2 regions of the Streptomyces sp. NPDC093984 genome follow, and region 1 is predicted to be linked to the other one. Evidence: riboswitches for the same ligand, from Rfam matches in the RefSeq annotation. Region 1 holds a riboswitch; the other holds the start of a gene.
The links. Region 1 has a riboswitch for glycine ahead of gcvT (glycine cleavage system aminomethyltransferase GcvT). Riboswitches for the same ligand answer to the same signal wherever they lie in the genome.
Positions count from the first base shown of each region.

Region 2: another riboswitch for glycine. It lies ahead of gcvP (aminomethyl-transferring glycine dehydrogenase); the one in region 1 lies ahead of gcvT (glycine cleavage system aminomethyltransferase GcvT).

Region 1 covers NZ_JBIWIM010000010.1:222,585-229,830, forward strand. Annotated here, with positions in the region: gene ACIRC0_RS30415 (ABC transporter permease) at 1-609, opposite strand, end outside; gene ACIRC0_RS30420 (enhanced serine sensitivity protein SseB C-terminal domain-containing protein) at 933-1,727, opposite strand; gene ACIRC0_RS30425 (enhanced serine sensitivity protein SseB) at 1,942-2,733, opposite strand; gene ACIRC0_RS30430 (AAA family ATPase) at 2,800-3,492, opposite strand; glycine riboswitch at 3,709-3,820, shown strand; gene gcvT (glycine cleavage system aminomethyltransferase GcvT) at 4,005-5,123, shown strand; gene gcvH (glycine cleavage system protein GcvH) at 5,233-5,610, shown strand; gene glyA (serine hydroxymethyltransferase) at 5,626-6,888, shown strand; gene ACIRC0_RS30450 (L-serine ammonia-lyase) at 6,994-7,246, shown strand, end outside.
Region 2 covers NZ_JBIWIM010000005.1:518,369-525,614, forward strand. Annotated here, with positions in the region: gene gcvP (aminomethyl-transferring glycine dehydrogenase) at 1-1,995, opposite strand, end outside; glycine riboswitch at 2,173-2,268, opposite strand; gene ACIRC0_RS21930 (PRC-barrel domain-containing protein) at 2,395-2,763, shown strand; gene ACIRC0_RS21935 (DNA polymerase IV) at 2,801-4,186, opposite strand; gene ACIRC0_RS21940 (MerR family transcriptional regulator) at 4,241-4,876, opposite strand; gene ACIRC0_RS21945 (bifunctional nuclease family protein) at 5,266-5,739, opposite strand; gene ACIRC0_RS21950 (MerR family transcriptional regulator) at 5,823-6,578, opposite strand; gene ACIRC0_RS21955 (FHA domain-containing protein) at 6,598-7,246, opposite strand, start outside.

The DNA of each region.
Region 1 (7,246 bases):
GATGACCAGGATCATCACGAACACGCGCACGTTGGAGCCGGTCAGCCCCAGCATGTTGTTCGGCATGACGGAGACCAGCGCGATGGTGAACAGCAGCTGCGGGAAGGCAAGCAGACCGTCCATGACGCGGCTGACGATCGAGTCGATCCAACCGCCGAAGAAGCCGGCCAGGACGCCCAGGATGGTGCCGACGACAACGGCGACCACGGCGGACAGGAAGCCGACCAGCAGCGAGACCCGGGCGCCGTAGAGGATGCGGGCGAAAATGTCGCGGCCGTTGACCGGCTCGACACCCAGCAGGTGATCGCCGCTGATGCCGCCCAGGGACCCCGTGGGCGTACCGAAGAGCGGGTCGATCAGGTTCTCGTGGTAGGCGTCGGGATCCTGCCCGACCAGGTTGGAGATCACGGGCGCGAGCAGGGCGACCGCGATGAGCACGAGCACGACGATGCCGCCCGTGAGGGCGAGCTTGTCCTGCTTGAGGCGCTCCCAGGCGATCCGTCCCAGGGAACGGCCCTGAACGGCTTTCGCGTCGGTGGCGGCAGCGGCTGCTTCCTCGGCCGCCCCCGGGGCCGCTTCCGCAGTCGGCTCGTGCAATGGTGCCGTCATCTGGCAGGGACCCCTCTCAACCGGCGCGGTGGCCGGCCCGCACTTGCCGCTGTGGCGGCATGAATCAGTCCGTCGTACACAGGGGCGAACCCCTTGAAGCGGGAGTCTTCAACGCTTCGGCGATCAGTGGCCAGACTTGACGGTGAAAGGATGCATAAACGTGATGCGGACTGGGGAGATCCGTTATCCGGACAGCTGGTAACGCGGTGCGGACACAGGCAAACCGGGCGACATCACCCGAGAGGGGGACCATCCACCCACATCTACGCGCGAAGAAGGGCCCCGGGTACCGAACCCGGTCCTCCGCCCGTGAAGTGCGGACGTCAGTACGCCCCCCGCACCGGCGGGTAGCCGTAGCCACCGGCCACCGGGGCCGGTGCCGGGGCGTGGGCCTCGCGGTCGTAGAACGGGCGAGCGCGGGCGCGCAGCCACATCGCCACCGGGTCGTCCTCGTCGGACAGCGCGACCGTGGACACCGGCAGACCCTCTGGGACGGCCGTGACCGACTGCTGCATCATCGCCCGCACCGAGTCGACGGCGGGCGGTGAGGTGTCGTAGACGTCCAGGCCGATCGCCAGGTACGGGGCGCCGAGGGCGGGCTGCACCCAGGCGCGGCGCAGGGAGCGCACGGCGGGCGTGCGGTGGGCGTTCTGGGTGAGCAGGGCGTAGAACTGCGGGATATCGATGGCCGGTTCGGACAGCCTGAGGGGGCCCGCGGGCTGGTGCTCCAGGCCGGCGGCGATGCGGCGCAGGTCCAGCCAGGGGATGCCGACGCCACCGCCGGGCGCGTGCGGGTTGAGCCACAGGCCGTAGTGGCCGGGGTAGAGGGCGCGGGCCACGTCGGCGCCGTCGATCACCTCGTAGGAGCGGGTCCAGCCGCTGGCCGAGAGCTCCTGCGCGGAGGTGACGCAGGGCGCGTAGCCGTGGCCGTCCACTTCCATGGTCGCGTACTGGGCGTCGGGCGAGCCGGCCTGGCCGTGCCAGAGCAGCATCCAGACCCTGCCGGCGGACGGCGTCGCGAGCGCGCGCAGGAGCGCCTCGTAGGCGTCGTAACGCCCGGGCGTCACCTGGCGCAGCATGTGTTCGACCTGGCCGGCCGTGGTGCCGCTCGCGCTCACCCCGCTCACCCTTTACCGCCCCTTCGCCGACGATGTGCTCCGCATATGAAACCAGGTTAGGTGGGTCCGCTGACAGCCGGTGCGCGGTGGCTGCCGCCGGCCGCGGGTGCCCAAGAGCTCGGGGTCTGCTGCCGGCCGGCGGGTGCGGGTCGTTCGTGGCTGGGCGCGCAGTTCCCCGCGCCCCTGAGGGGGCGCCCCTGACGGGGCACCATGCTCAGTACCCCTGCTGGTAGAACGGCCGGACCTTCTCTCTCATCCAGTCGGCCACCGGGTCCTGGGCCACGTCCAGGAGGACCAGGTTGACCGGCCACTTGACCGCCACCTTGGCCAGGGCGCGGCCCAGGGCGTCCATGGGGAGGGTGCGGAGGTCGCCCTCCCACTGGGAGAGCTCCACGCCGACGAACAGCACCGGGTCCGCCGTCTCGATGGCGGCGAGGCAGCGGCGTGCCGTGAGGACCACGCCGGTCGCCGTGAACTCGGCGGACGCGGCGGCGAGGAAGTCCACCGGGTCGTCCTGCCAGTCCGGTTCGAAGAGGCGGACGCGGCCACCGGTCGTGGGGCCGTCCAGCGGGGTGCGTCCGACGCGGCACAGCTCGGCCACCGCCTCCGGAGGCAGGGGTATGCCGACCACGCCGTCCGGGTTGACCGCGATGCCGACCTGCGGGGGCAGCCCGCGGGCGAACTCGGCGGCGGGCGCGATGGTGTACGGCATGTGGCCGCCGGCGGCGTGGCGGAACTGCTCCTCCGAGCTGAACACCGGGACGTACGCCTGGCCCTCGATCTCCAGCGTGGGCAGGTCGAGGGGGCCGCTGTGCGGGCCGCCGCCGTTCGGCAGCGGCACCCACAGGAAGCTGCGGCCGAGCACCTCGACGATCCGGCCGCCCGCCGAGGGGATGCCGAGCGAGGCGGAGAGCACCTCCTCCAGCTCGTTGCCCGGCCATCCGCCGTGCGGATGGGGGTGCGCCTGTGCCGGGAAGTCCGCGGGAAGGTCCGCCGGGATGTCCATCTGCCTACCGCCTGCCGAGTACCACTGGTGTGGCGAAAAGGCTAACGGGTGCGCGGGCACCGCGATTCATTCCGCTGATTCCGCCCGGTCCGCGAAGTCGATCCGGCGCAGCACGTCCGCCGCGTCCCGGTCGAGCAGGACCGCCGAGCCGCAGCCCTCCGGGAGGCGGCCCCGCTCGACGGCGCTCAGCAGCTGACGGGTGGCGCGGCGGTGGCGCAGGAAGGCGTACCGGGAGACGCCTCGGCCCCGCTCGCGCTGGCCGTCCAGGGCCGTGTCGGGGGTGACGTCGAGCAGGAGCAGATGCAGCGTGCCGCCGCGGCGCCGGGCCTCGCGGGCCAGCCAGGTGCGCACCCAGGTCTGGGTGCCGCAGTCGTGCACGACGACTCCGCTGCCGGCTCGCAGGGCCCGGCGCAGGCCCGCGTAGTGCGCGAGGCGGACCAACGGGCGGTAGGCCCCGTACGGCAGGAAGCGGGCCAGGCGCGCGTCCCAGCGGTCGCGGGTGTCCTGGGAGTCGACGCGGGCGCCGCGCACCGTGCGCCGCATGAGCGTGGACTTGCCGCTGCCGGGCAGGCCGGTGACCGCGACGACGTCGCGGGCGCCGAAGGTGAGCCCGTACGGGCTGTGGCCCCCTCGGTCGCGCAGGTCGCGGACCACCGGCGCCGGCACCGGCGCGCCGGCCTCCCGGGCCGGGGCTCCGGGCTGCCGGGGTACCGCGATGCCCGTGGTGATGGCGTACGCCGTCGTCCTGTCCACCGTGATCGTCCTCCCTTGCGGTCAGGAAGTCCCATCCCCGCCGAGTGTAAAGAGAAGGTAATGGACGGTTTCTCCCGATGGCGTTCGCGTACTGCCACAAGCCGGTCACAGATGCGTCCGGAAGCCGGTCACGGAGGCGGCCCCGGGCCGGTTGCCCACGCGGCCTGCCCACGATCGGGCGAGGCGTGCAATGATGTGCGCGCCAACTGCATACCGGCCGCTTGAATCCGCGCGGGAGAGTTCCGGGGACGTACGGGGTACGTACGTGGGCCCGGGCGCCGAAGGAGCAAGTCCCTCCCTTGAATCTCTCAGGCCCCGATACCGCGCGGGCGAGGCACATCTGGAAAGCGGGCCGCTTCTCGGTGGCTCCACCCAAGGTGCAAGCCGTGACGACCCGCTGTGCGGGCGTTCATGGCGAACCTCTCAGGTTCCGATGACAGATGGGGAGGACCGACCTCGCCCTCCCCCACGCTCGAATGCGCTCGCGCGGGGGGACCCACGCCCTGGGAGCACAACCGATGAGCAGTAGCCCCCTGCGCCGCACCTCGCTCGATGCCCTGCATCGTTCGCTCGGCGCGACGATGACCGACTTCGCCGGCTGGGACATGCCCCTCAGGTACGGCTCCGAGCGCGACGAGCACGTCGCCGTCCGTACCAAGGCGGGGCTGTTCGACCTCTCGCACATGGGCGAGATCACGGTGACCGGGCCCGAGGCGGACCGGTTCCTCAACCACGCGCTGGTCGGCGACATCGCCTCCGTCCGCGTGGGCCGCGCCCGCTACACCATGATCTGCCAGGAGGACGGCGGCATCCTGGACGACCTGATCGTCTACCGGCTGGCCGAGGCCGAGTACATGGTCGTCGCCAACGCCTCCAACGCCCAGGTGGTCCTCGACGCGCTGACCGAGCGTGCCGCGGGCTTCGCCGCCGCGGTGCGCGACGACCGGGACGCGTATGCGCTGATCGCCGTCCAGGGCCCCGAGTCCCCCGGCATCCTGAAGTCCCTCACCGACGCCGACCTCGACGGCCTGAAGTACTACGCCGGCCTGCCCGGCACGGTCGCGGGCGTCCCCGCCCTCATCGCCCGCACCGGCTACACCGGCGAGGACGGCTTCGAGCTGTTCGTCGCGCCCGAGCACGCCGAGAAGCTGTGGCAGGCGCTGACCGAGGCGGGCGCGCCCGCCGGTCTGGCCCCCTGCGGGCTCTCCTGCCGGGACACGCTGCGCCTGGAGGCGGGCATGCCGCTGTACGGGCACGAGCTGAGCACCTCGCTGACGCCGTTCGACGCCGGGCTCGGCCGGGTGGTGAAGTTCGAGAAGGAGGGCGACTTCGTGGGGCGGGCCGCGCTGAAGGAGGCCGCGGCCCGTGCTCAGGAGAACCCGCCGCGCGTCCTCGTCGGCCTGGTCGCCGAGGGCCGCCGCGTGCCGCGGGCCGGGTACCCGGTCGTCGCGGGCGGCGAGGTGATCGGCGAGGTCACCTCCGGTGCGCCCTCCCCCACGCTGGGCAGGCCGATCGCGATGGCGTACGTCGACGCCGCGCACTCCGCGCCGGGCACGCCCGGGGTCGGTGTGGACATCCGGGGCAGCCACGAGCCGCACGAGGTCGTGGCGCTGCCGTTCTACAAGCGCCAGAAGTAGGCACTCGGCGGACAGGTGACGTGATCCCGCGCACCTCCGCCGGGCTCACGCACGTCTCCAGCAGTACTCCCTTCACCACCACTCCCCCGCGTACAGGAGAATTCAGGCCATGAGCAACCCCCAGCAGCTGCGCTACAGCAAGGAGCACGAGTGGCTGTCGGACGCCGAGGACGGCGTCGCGACGGTCGGCATCACGGAGCACGCGGCGAACGCGCTCGGCGATGTCGTCTTCGTCCAGCTCCCGGAGGTCGGTGACACGGTGACCGCGGGCGAGACCTGCGGCGAGCTGGAGTCGACCAAGTCGGTCAGCGACCTGTACTCCCCGGTCACCGGCGAGATCACGGAGGTCAACGAGGACGTGGTCAACGACCCGTCGCTGGTGAACTCCGAGCCGTTCGAGGGTGGCTGGCTGTTCAAGGTGCGCGTGTCCGAGGAGCCGGCCGACCTGCTGTCCGCCGACGAGTACGACGCCCACATCGCCGGCTGAGGAGCGCACCCGCAGATGACCCTCCTGAACACGTCCCTGCACGAGCTCGACCCGGAGGTCGCCGCAGCGGTCGACGCCGAGCTGCACCGCCAGCAGTCCACCCTCGAGATGATCGCCTCCGAGAACTTCGCCCCGCTGGCGGTCATGGAGGCGCAGGGCTCGGTCCTCACCAACAAGTACGCCGAGGGCTACCCCGGCCGCCGCTACTACGGCGGCTGCGAGCACGTCGACGTCACGGAGCAGATCGCCATCGACCGGCTCAAGGAGCTGTTCGGCGCGGAGTACGCCAATGTGCAGCCCCACTCCGGCGCCTCCGCCAACCAGGCCGCCCTGTTCGCGCTGGCCCAGCCCGGCGACACCATCCTCGGCCTGGACCTGGCGCACGGCGGCCACCTGACCCACGGGATGCGGCTGAACTTCTCGGGCAAGCAGTTCGACGTGGTCGCCTACCACGTGGACGAGACCGGCCTGGTCGACATGGCCGAGGTCGAGCGGCTCGCCAAGGAGCACCGCCCGAAGGTGATCATCGCGGGCTGGTCGGCGTACCCGCGGCAGCTGGACTTCGCCGAGTTCCGCCGGATCGCGGACGAGGTCGATGCCTACCTGTGGGTGGACATGGCGCACTTCGCCGGTCTCGTCGCGGCGGGCCTGCACCCGAACCCGGTGGAGTACGCCGACGTCGTCACCTCCACCACCCACAAGACGCTGGGCGGCCCCCGCGGCGGCATCATCCTCGCGAAGAAGGACTTCGCGAAGAAGCTGAACTCGTCCGTCTTCCCCGGCTTCCAGGGCGGCCCGCTGGAGCACGTGATCGCGGCCAAGGCGGTGTCCTTCAAGGTCGCCGCGTCGGAGGAGTTCCGCGAGCGCCAGCGCCGTACCGTCGAGGGTGCGCAGATCCTCGCCGAGCGGCTGACGGCCGCCGACGCGCGCGAGGCCGGAGTGAACGTCCTGACCGGCGGCACGGACGTGCACCTGATCCTGGTCGACCTGCGCGACTCGGAGCTGGACGGGCAGCAGGCCGAGGACCGCCTGCACGAGGTCGGCATCACGGTCAACCGCAACGCGGTCCCGAACGACCCGCGCCCGCCGATGGTCACCTCCGGCCTGCGCATCGGCACGCCGGCCCTGGCGACCCGAGGCTTCACCGCCGAGGACTTCGCGGAGGTCGCGGACGTCATCGCCGAGACGCTGAAGCCGTCCTACGACGCGGAGGGGCTCAAGGCCCGGGTCAAGGCCCTGGCCGAGAAGCACCCTCTGTACCCGGGTCTGAACAAGTAAGTCACCTTTTGCGGGGCACCGCGCACACTGGGAGTACCGGCGTGCGCGGTGCCCGCACCCCTGTAGCACCCCCTTTTGCACCACCCCCGTAGCGAGGAGTCACCCGTGGCCGTCTCGGTCTTCGACCTGTTCTCGATCGGCATCGGCCCGTCCAGCTCCCACACGGTCGGCCCGATGCGCGCGGCCCGCATGTTCGCCCTCCGGCTGGGCAACGAGGAACTGCTGGCGTCGGTGGCGTCCCTGCGCTGCGAGCTGTACGGCTCCCTCGGTGCGACCGGCCACGGTCACGGCACCCCGAAGGCGGTCCTGCTCGGCCTGGAGGGCGCCTCCCCGCGCACGGTGGACGTCGAGACGGCCG
Region 2 (7,246 bases), on a different contig from region 1:
GACGTGCTCCTCGAACACGCCGTGCGTGGACGGGTACGTGATCATCAGCACCGACAGCTCGTCGCGGTACTGCTCGATCTTGGCCCGCAGGTCCTCGACGTCGATCTCGCCGTCCTCGGCGGTCTTCACCACGACGACCTTCATCCCGGCCATGACGGCGCTGGCGGCGTTGGTGCCGTGCGCGGAGGACGGGATGAGGCAGACGGTGCGCTGGTCGTCGCCGTTGGCGCGGTGGTAGCCGCGCACGGCCAGCAGACCCGCCAGCTCGCCCTGGGAGCCGGCGTTGGGCTGGAGGGAGACCTTGTCGTAGCCGGTGACCTCGGCGAGACGTTCCTCCAGCTCGTGGATGAGCGTGAGGTAGCCCTGGGCCTGCTCGGCGGGCGCGAACGGGTGCAGCTGACCGAACTCGGGCCAGGTGACCGGCTCCATCTCGGTGGTCGCGTTGAGCTTCATGGTGCAGGAGCCCAGCGGGATCATGCCGCGGTCGAGCGCGTAGTCGCGGTCGGCCAGCCTGCGCAGGTAACGCAACATCGCGGTCTCGGAGCGGTGCTGGTGGAACACCGGGTGGGCGAGGTAGTCGTCACTGCGCAGCAGGGTCTGCGGGAGCGCGTCCTCGATGGTGGCGTCCAGCGCGTCGATGTCGCCCCCGACGCCGAACGCGGTCCACACCGCGCGCAGCTGGGCCCGGCCGGTGGTCTCGTCGCAGGCGGCCGAGACATGGTCGGCGTCGACGAGGCGCAGGTTGACGCCGTTCTCGCGGGCGGCGGCGACGACGTCGGCGGCCCGCCCCGGGACCCGGGCGGTGACGGTGTCGAAGTAGGTGCCGTGGACGACCTCCACCCCGCCGGCCTTCAGGCCCGCGGCGAGGACCGCGGTGTACCGGTGGGTGCGCCGGGCGATGTTCCGCAGGCCCTCGGGCCCGTGGTAGACGGCGTACATCCCGGCCATCACGGCGAGCAGCACCTGGGCGGTGCAGATGTTGCTGGTCGCCTTCTCGCGGCGGATGTGCTGCTCGCGCGTCTGCAGGGCGAGCCGGTACGCCCTGTGGCCGTCGGCGTCCACGGAGACTCCCACGAGCCGGCCGGGCAGGCTGCGGGCGAACTTCTCGTGCACCGCCATGTAGCCGGCGTGCGGGCCGCCGAAGCCCATCGGGACGCCGAAGCGCTGGGTGGTCCCGACGGCGATGTCGGCGCCGAGCTCGCCGGGGGACTTCAGCAGGGTCAGCGCGAGCAGGTCGGCGGCGACGGTGACGAGGGCGCCCAGCTGGTGGGCCTGGTCGATGAGGGGCTTGATGTCGCGTACGGCACCGGAGGCGCCCGGATACTGGATCAGTACGCCGTTGATCTCCCGCTCGGCGAGCTCGGCCGGGATGCCGGCGCTGAGGTCGGCGACGACGACCTCGACACCGGTGGGCTCGGCGCGGGTCTGGATCACGGCGATGGTCTGCGGCAGCGCGTCCGCGTCGATCAGGAACAGGCCCTTCTTGTTCTTGCCCATGCGCCGGGACAGCGCCATGGCCTCGGCGGCGGCGGTGCCCTCGTCGAGCAGGGAGGCGCCGGAGGTCGGCAGGCCGGTGAGGTCGGCGACCATGGTCTGGAAGTTGAGCAGGGCCTCCAGCCGGCCCTGGGAGATCTCCGGCTGGTAGGGCGTGTACGCGGTGTACCAGGCGGGGTTCTCCATCACGTTCCGCAGGATCACCGGGGGCGTGAAGGTTCCGTAGTAGCCGAGACCGATCATGGAGTCCAGGACCTGGTTGCGATCGGCGAGGGAGCGCAGCTCGGCCAGCACCTCGGCCTCGGTGCGCGCGCCCGGCAGGTCCAGGGCGTCGGCGTTCTTGATCACATCGGGCACCGCGGCGGCGGTCAGCTCGTCGAGCGAGCCGTAGCCGGCCTGCGCGAGCATCTTGGCCCGCGCCTCCTGGTCGGGCCCGATGTGGCGGTGCTCGAACGGGGTGCCCTGTTCGAGCTCGGAGAGCGGAATGCGCTGGGCGGTCATTGCGGAGGCCTCCTGGTCTGACGCGACCTTCGAGGGGCACCACGGCACGGGTACCCCGACGGCCTCCCCCTCTGTCATCTCGACCTGAGAGCTTCACCGGTCCGCCCGAAGGCTCGCCGGCTTTCACCGTCGGTGAGAGCGGAAGCCGTCGACACCCGCCCTGCTTTCCAGAGTGACCTCGTCCGTGCGGTACCTGGGCCTGAGAGATTCCGGGGAGGATTTGCTCCTTCGGCGCCCCCGGATCGCTCCGGAGGACTCTCCCGCACGGGGTCAACGGCCGCTTGCCAGCCTACCAGCGAGGACGAGTCGGCAGCCTGCGTGGGAATCTTCAAGTGGCCGCCTTCCCGAATGTGCTCTTTCGTAGTGCTTACGGATGGGTTGCGACCAGTTGGAGGGACCGTGCAGACCGACATCGATCCGCGGAATCTGATCGGCCGCAAGGCGTTCGACCGCAATGGCCACAAGATCGGCACCATCGACGAGGTGTACCTCGACGACGCGACGGGTGCGCCGGAGTGGGCGGCCATACGGACCGGCCTGTTCGGCAGGGACGCGTTCGTCCCCCTGGAGCCCAGCGAGCTCGTCGAGGGTGCGCTGTACGTTCCCTTCGAACGCGCCCTGATCAAGGAGGCCCCCGACTTCGGCGTCGGCCGCCACCTGTCCCCCGAACAGGAGCTGCAGCTCTACCACCACTACGGCCTGGACGTCTCGGCACCGCCGCCGCCGGACCGTGACTTCGGCCGTTTGGCGGGGTCGGACGAGACGTGACGGGTCGGCGGCAGACTTCCGTGCCTGCCCACCGGTGTCAGGCGCCTGTGCCCGTGGGGGCCGGGCGCTCCGCGATCTCGGGGGCGTCGGGCACCAGGGGCAGCGGGTCCGCCGGCTCCAGCTGAGGGTCGTCGACGCTGAACGTGCGGACCCGGCCCGGCTCCGACTGCGGTGTCTCGAACCGTACGGTCACCCTGCCCAGCCCGCTTCCCTGCACCCATCCCGGCCCGTACTCGGCATGACGGACGTCGTGCCCCGCGAGCCAGACCCGCTCGGGCGGCGCCGCCGGCTCTTCGGCCAGGGACTCCTCCGCCTCCGGTCTCTCCTCCGTCGTGGCCTCCGCCGCCGCCAGGTGGGCCTGCGCGAACAGGTCCTCCTGTGTGTAGTCGGCGAGTCCGCTGACGCCCACACCCAGCAGCCGTACCCCGCCGGTCGTGTCCACGGGCTCCAGCAGCCGCGCCGCCGCCTCCCGCACCACCGCGGGATCGTCCGTGGGCCCCCTCAGGGTCTCGGACCGGGTCAGGGTGGAGAAGTCGTACCTCCGCACCTTCAGCACGATGGTGCGCCCCGACAACCCGGCGTCCCGTAGCCTGCGCACACACCGGTCCGCCAGCCGCTGCACCTCCAGGCCGATCCGCAGCCGGTCGTGGATGTCGACGTCGTACGTGTCCTCGACGGACACCGACTTGGCCTCCCGCTCGGCGACCACCGGTCGCTCGTCGTGCGCCAGCGCCATCGCGTACAGCGCCTGCCCGTGTGCCTTGCCGAGCAGCCGTACGAGCTCGTCCTCGCCCGCCTCGGCGATCTCGTCGATCGTGGTGATCCCGGCCCGCCGCAGGTGGTCACCGGTCGCCGGGCCGACCCCCGGCAGCGTGCGCACGGGCATCGGACCGAGCAGCGCGCGCTCGGTCCCCGGCCGTATCACTACCAGGCCGTCCGGCTTGGCCTGTTCCGAGGCGATCTTGGCGAGCATCTTGGAGGCGGCGAGCCCCACCGACCCCGTCAGCCCGGTGACGGTCCGGATGTCCGCGCGCAGCTTCACGCCGACCCCTCGCGCCGACTCCTCGTCCCAGGCTGCTCCCCCGGCCTCCAGATCCACGAACGCCTCGTCCAGGCTCAACGGCTCCACCAGCGGCGACAGGCCCCGCAGCAGGGACATCACCTGCTCGCTGATCCTGCGGTAGATCCCGAAGCGCGGCACCAGATAAGCGGCGTTGGGCGCGAGCCGGCGTGCCTGGGCCATGGGCATCGCCGAGTGCACCCCGAAGACCCGTGCCTCGTACGACGCCGTGGCCACCACTCCGCGCGGCCCCAGCCCGCCCACGATCACGGCCTTCCCGCGCAGGCTCGGCTTGGCTGCCTGCTCCACCGAGGCGTAGAAGGCATCCATGTCGAGGTGCAGGATGGTCGGCGCGGTTCTCACATCTCCGATGCTGCCCTACACCACTGACAATGCGGCCCTGCCGCGACCTGCCTCTCAGACGGCCCGGTTGCGCCGCCGCGCCAGCTCGTCCGCCGGGTTGTGGCCCACGATCGTCTCGCCCGTGTCGACACGTTCACCGTGCAACTGAGACAGCGCGTTCTCCACGTCCCGCCACACGACGCCCACGGCGATGCCGAAGATGCCCTGCCCGCCCTGGAGCAGGGCGTGGACCTCGTCCGGGGACGTGCACTCGTAGACCGTCGCGCCGTCGCTCATCAGCGTCATCCGCTCCAGGTCGCGGAAGCCTCGCTCCCGGAGGTGCTGGACCGCGCTACGGATGTTCTGCAGGGACACTCCGGTGTCGAGGAAACGCTTGACGATCTTCAGGACGACGACATCGCGGAAGCTGTACAACCGCTGCGTCCCCGACCCGTAGGCGGGGCGCACGCTGGGTTCGACCAGGCCTGTCCTGGCCCAGTAGTCCAACTGGCGGTAGGTGATGCCCGCGGCGGCGCACGCCGTGGGGCCGCGATAGCCGATGTCCTCGGAAGCCGCCCCTCCGCCGCCCGGCACGGGCCTCGGCCGCTGCGGGGCGGAGCCGGCCGCGTTGCCGTGAAGCCGGTACGGACCGCTCTCCCCCAGATTGCGTCCAGGGGCACCCCCAGCCGTACCGCCGCCGCTGCTTCTCACGCCGACCTCCGTCCTTGACCTGCCTCCTCGACGGTAGGCAGTCACCACGGGTGCGTCAACGATCGCCACACTCGGCACGCCGAGTGATAATCACCCTAGGAGTGGTTTCCCGTGCCCTTCCGCGGGGAAAGGCTAGCCGAATGCTCTGGCGGGCCCTCGAGGGCCGCGGCCACGGCCGCCCTGCCTCTTTGTCACACCCCCGACGGTCAGACGTGTCCTGGCTCCCGGCACACACGGCTTCGTGTCCTGGGCCATCCCCTTCAGCGCAGTGCGCAAGCCCACACCGCGGTCGGCGCGCTCGGGCCCGTGCCCCGCCAAGAGGCGCCGCAGACACGACGGGCAAACCGCGGGCGCCGCGTCGCCCGTCGGTCCAACCCCCGGAGGGACCGTCACTGGCTGCTGGTCCCGAAGTCCTCCGGTGAGATCTGGTCGAGGAACTCGCGGAACTTCTCGACCTCGTCCTCCTGCTCGTCCGGGATGGCGATCCCCGCGTCGTCCAGCACCCCGTCACTGCCGTAGATCGGCGTGCCGGTGCGCAGCGCGAGCGCTATGGCGTCGGACGGGCGGGCACTCACCTCGACACCGCTGGCGAAGACCAGCTCCGCGTAGAAGACGCCTTCACGCAGATCCGTGATGCGCACTTCCGTGAGCTCCTGCCCGACGGCCTCCAGCACGTCCTTGAACAGGTCGTGCGTCAGAGGCCGCGCGGGGGCCATGCCCTGCTGGGCGAACGCGATGGCCGTCGCCTCCCCGGGGCCGATCCAGATGGGGAGGTAGCGGTCGCCTCCCACTTCACGCAGGAGCACGATCGGCTGGTTGGAGGGCATCTCGACCCGGACACCTACGACATCGAGCTCGTTCACACAGCAACCCTAGGCCGTGCTCGGGATGTTTGGGTAGTCGGGCACAGAACGCCTGGCCGATCCGCCCACGGCGAACGCCCGGATCAGGGCAGCCGCACGCCCAGCGCGGACTGCACCAGCGCCGCGTGCAGTTTCACCGCGAGCCCCGCGAGCTCCTTCGTACGGGCCTCGGCATGCGCCCTGGTCTGTGGATTGCGGTGGCGGCGCAGCGGGGCCACCACCTGGTCCACCAAGCCGGCCTCGCGGTCCGCGGCGGCCTTCACCGCGCGCAGATGGCGTGGCTCGATGCCGTGCCGGCCCAGTTCCACCACGAGAGTGGCCACGGTGATCGCCTCGGCTTCGTACGTGCCGTCCGGCAGCGGCGCCAGCAGCCCGTACGACTCCCACTCCTGAAGCTGCTCGGCACCGATCCCGGCGGCCGCCAGCAGCTCCTCGCGGCCGATCCGGGCGGCCGCGGGGCTCTCGGGCTCGCCCAGGAGGTCTCCGAGCAGCTCCCCCTCGCCGATCTCCCCGGGCCGGCCCAGGGACGGCAGCCGCACCTCCTCGCCCCGCTCCAGGGCGTCCAGGTGCTCGCGGATCACCTTCAGCGGCAGATAGTGGTCCCGCTGCATCCTCAGCACCTGGCCGAGCCGCTCGACGTCACGCGCACTGAACTTGCGGTACCCCGACGGGGTCCGCTGCGGCTCGATGAGCCCCTCGGACTCCAGGAAACGGATCTTGGAGATGGTGACTTCGGGGAACTCCTCGCGCAGCACGTTCAGCACCGTGCCGATGCTCATCAGCCGGCCGTCCGCCGCGGCGGTGCCGCTGTCGGCACCGCCGCTCGGTGTGTGAAGCATGGACCCTTCCCCGCGCGGGTCAGATGCCCCGCTGGTTCGCGTAGAAGACCAGCCTGTACTTGCCGATCTGCACCTCGTCGCCGTTGTGGAGCGCGACCTGGTCGATGCGCTCGCGGTTGACGTACGTGCCGTTGAGGCTGCCGACGTCGGCGACCGTGAACATGCCGTCCGGGCCCCGGCGGAACTCGACGTGGCGACGCGAGACCGTCACATCGTCCAGGAAGATGTCGCTCTGGGGATGGCGCCCCGCCGTGGTCAGGTCGCTGTCCAGCAGGAAGCGGCTGCCCGAGTTCGGGCCCCGACGCACCACCAGGAGCGCCGAGCCGAACGGCAGCGCCTCCACGGCCGCCTGCGCCTCGGGAGACAGCGTCGGCACCGGCGTCTGGCCGGTGGCCTCCGCGTCGTAGGCCTCCAGGCCCGAGATGGAGATCGTGGACGTCGTCTCCGACGCACGCTCCGGGACCGCCCCGGCCCGCAGCGGCGCACCGCAGTTGGAGCAGAAGCGGCTGTTCTCCGCGTTGCGGTGACCGCACCGCGTGCACACCAGGGCCGACATGTCCCCGGAACCTATGCCGCCGGACGCGGCAGGGTCAACAGACGGCGCGCCCTGACCTCCGGAAATGTGACCACCCGGACCACTGACCTGATCGCGGAACAGCGGCCGCTGG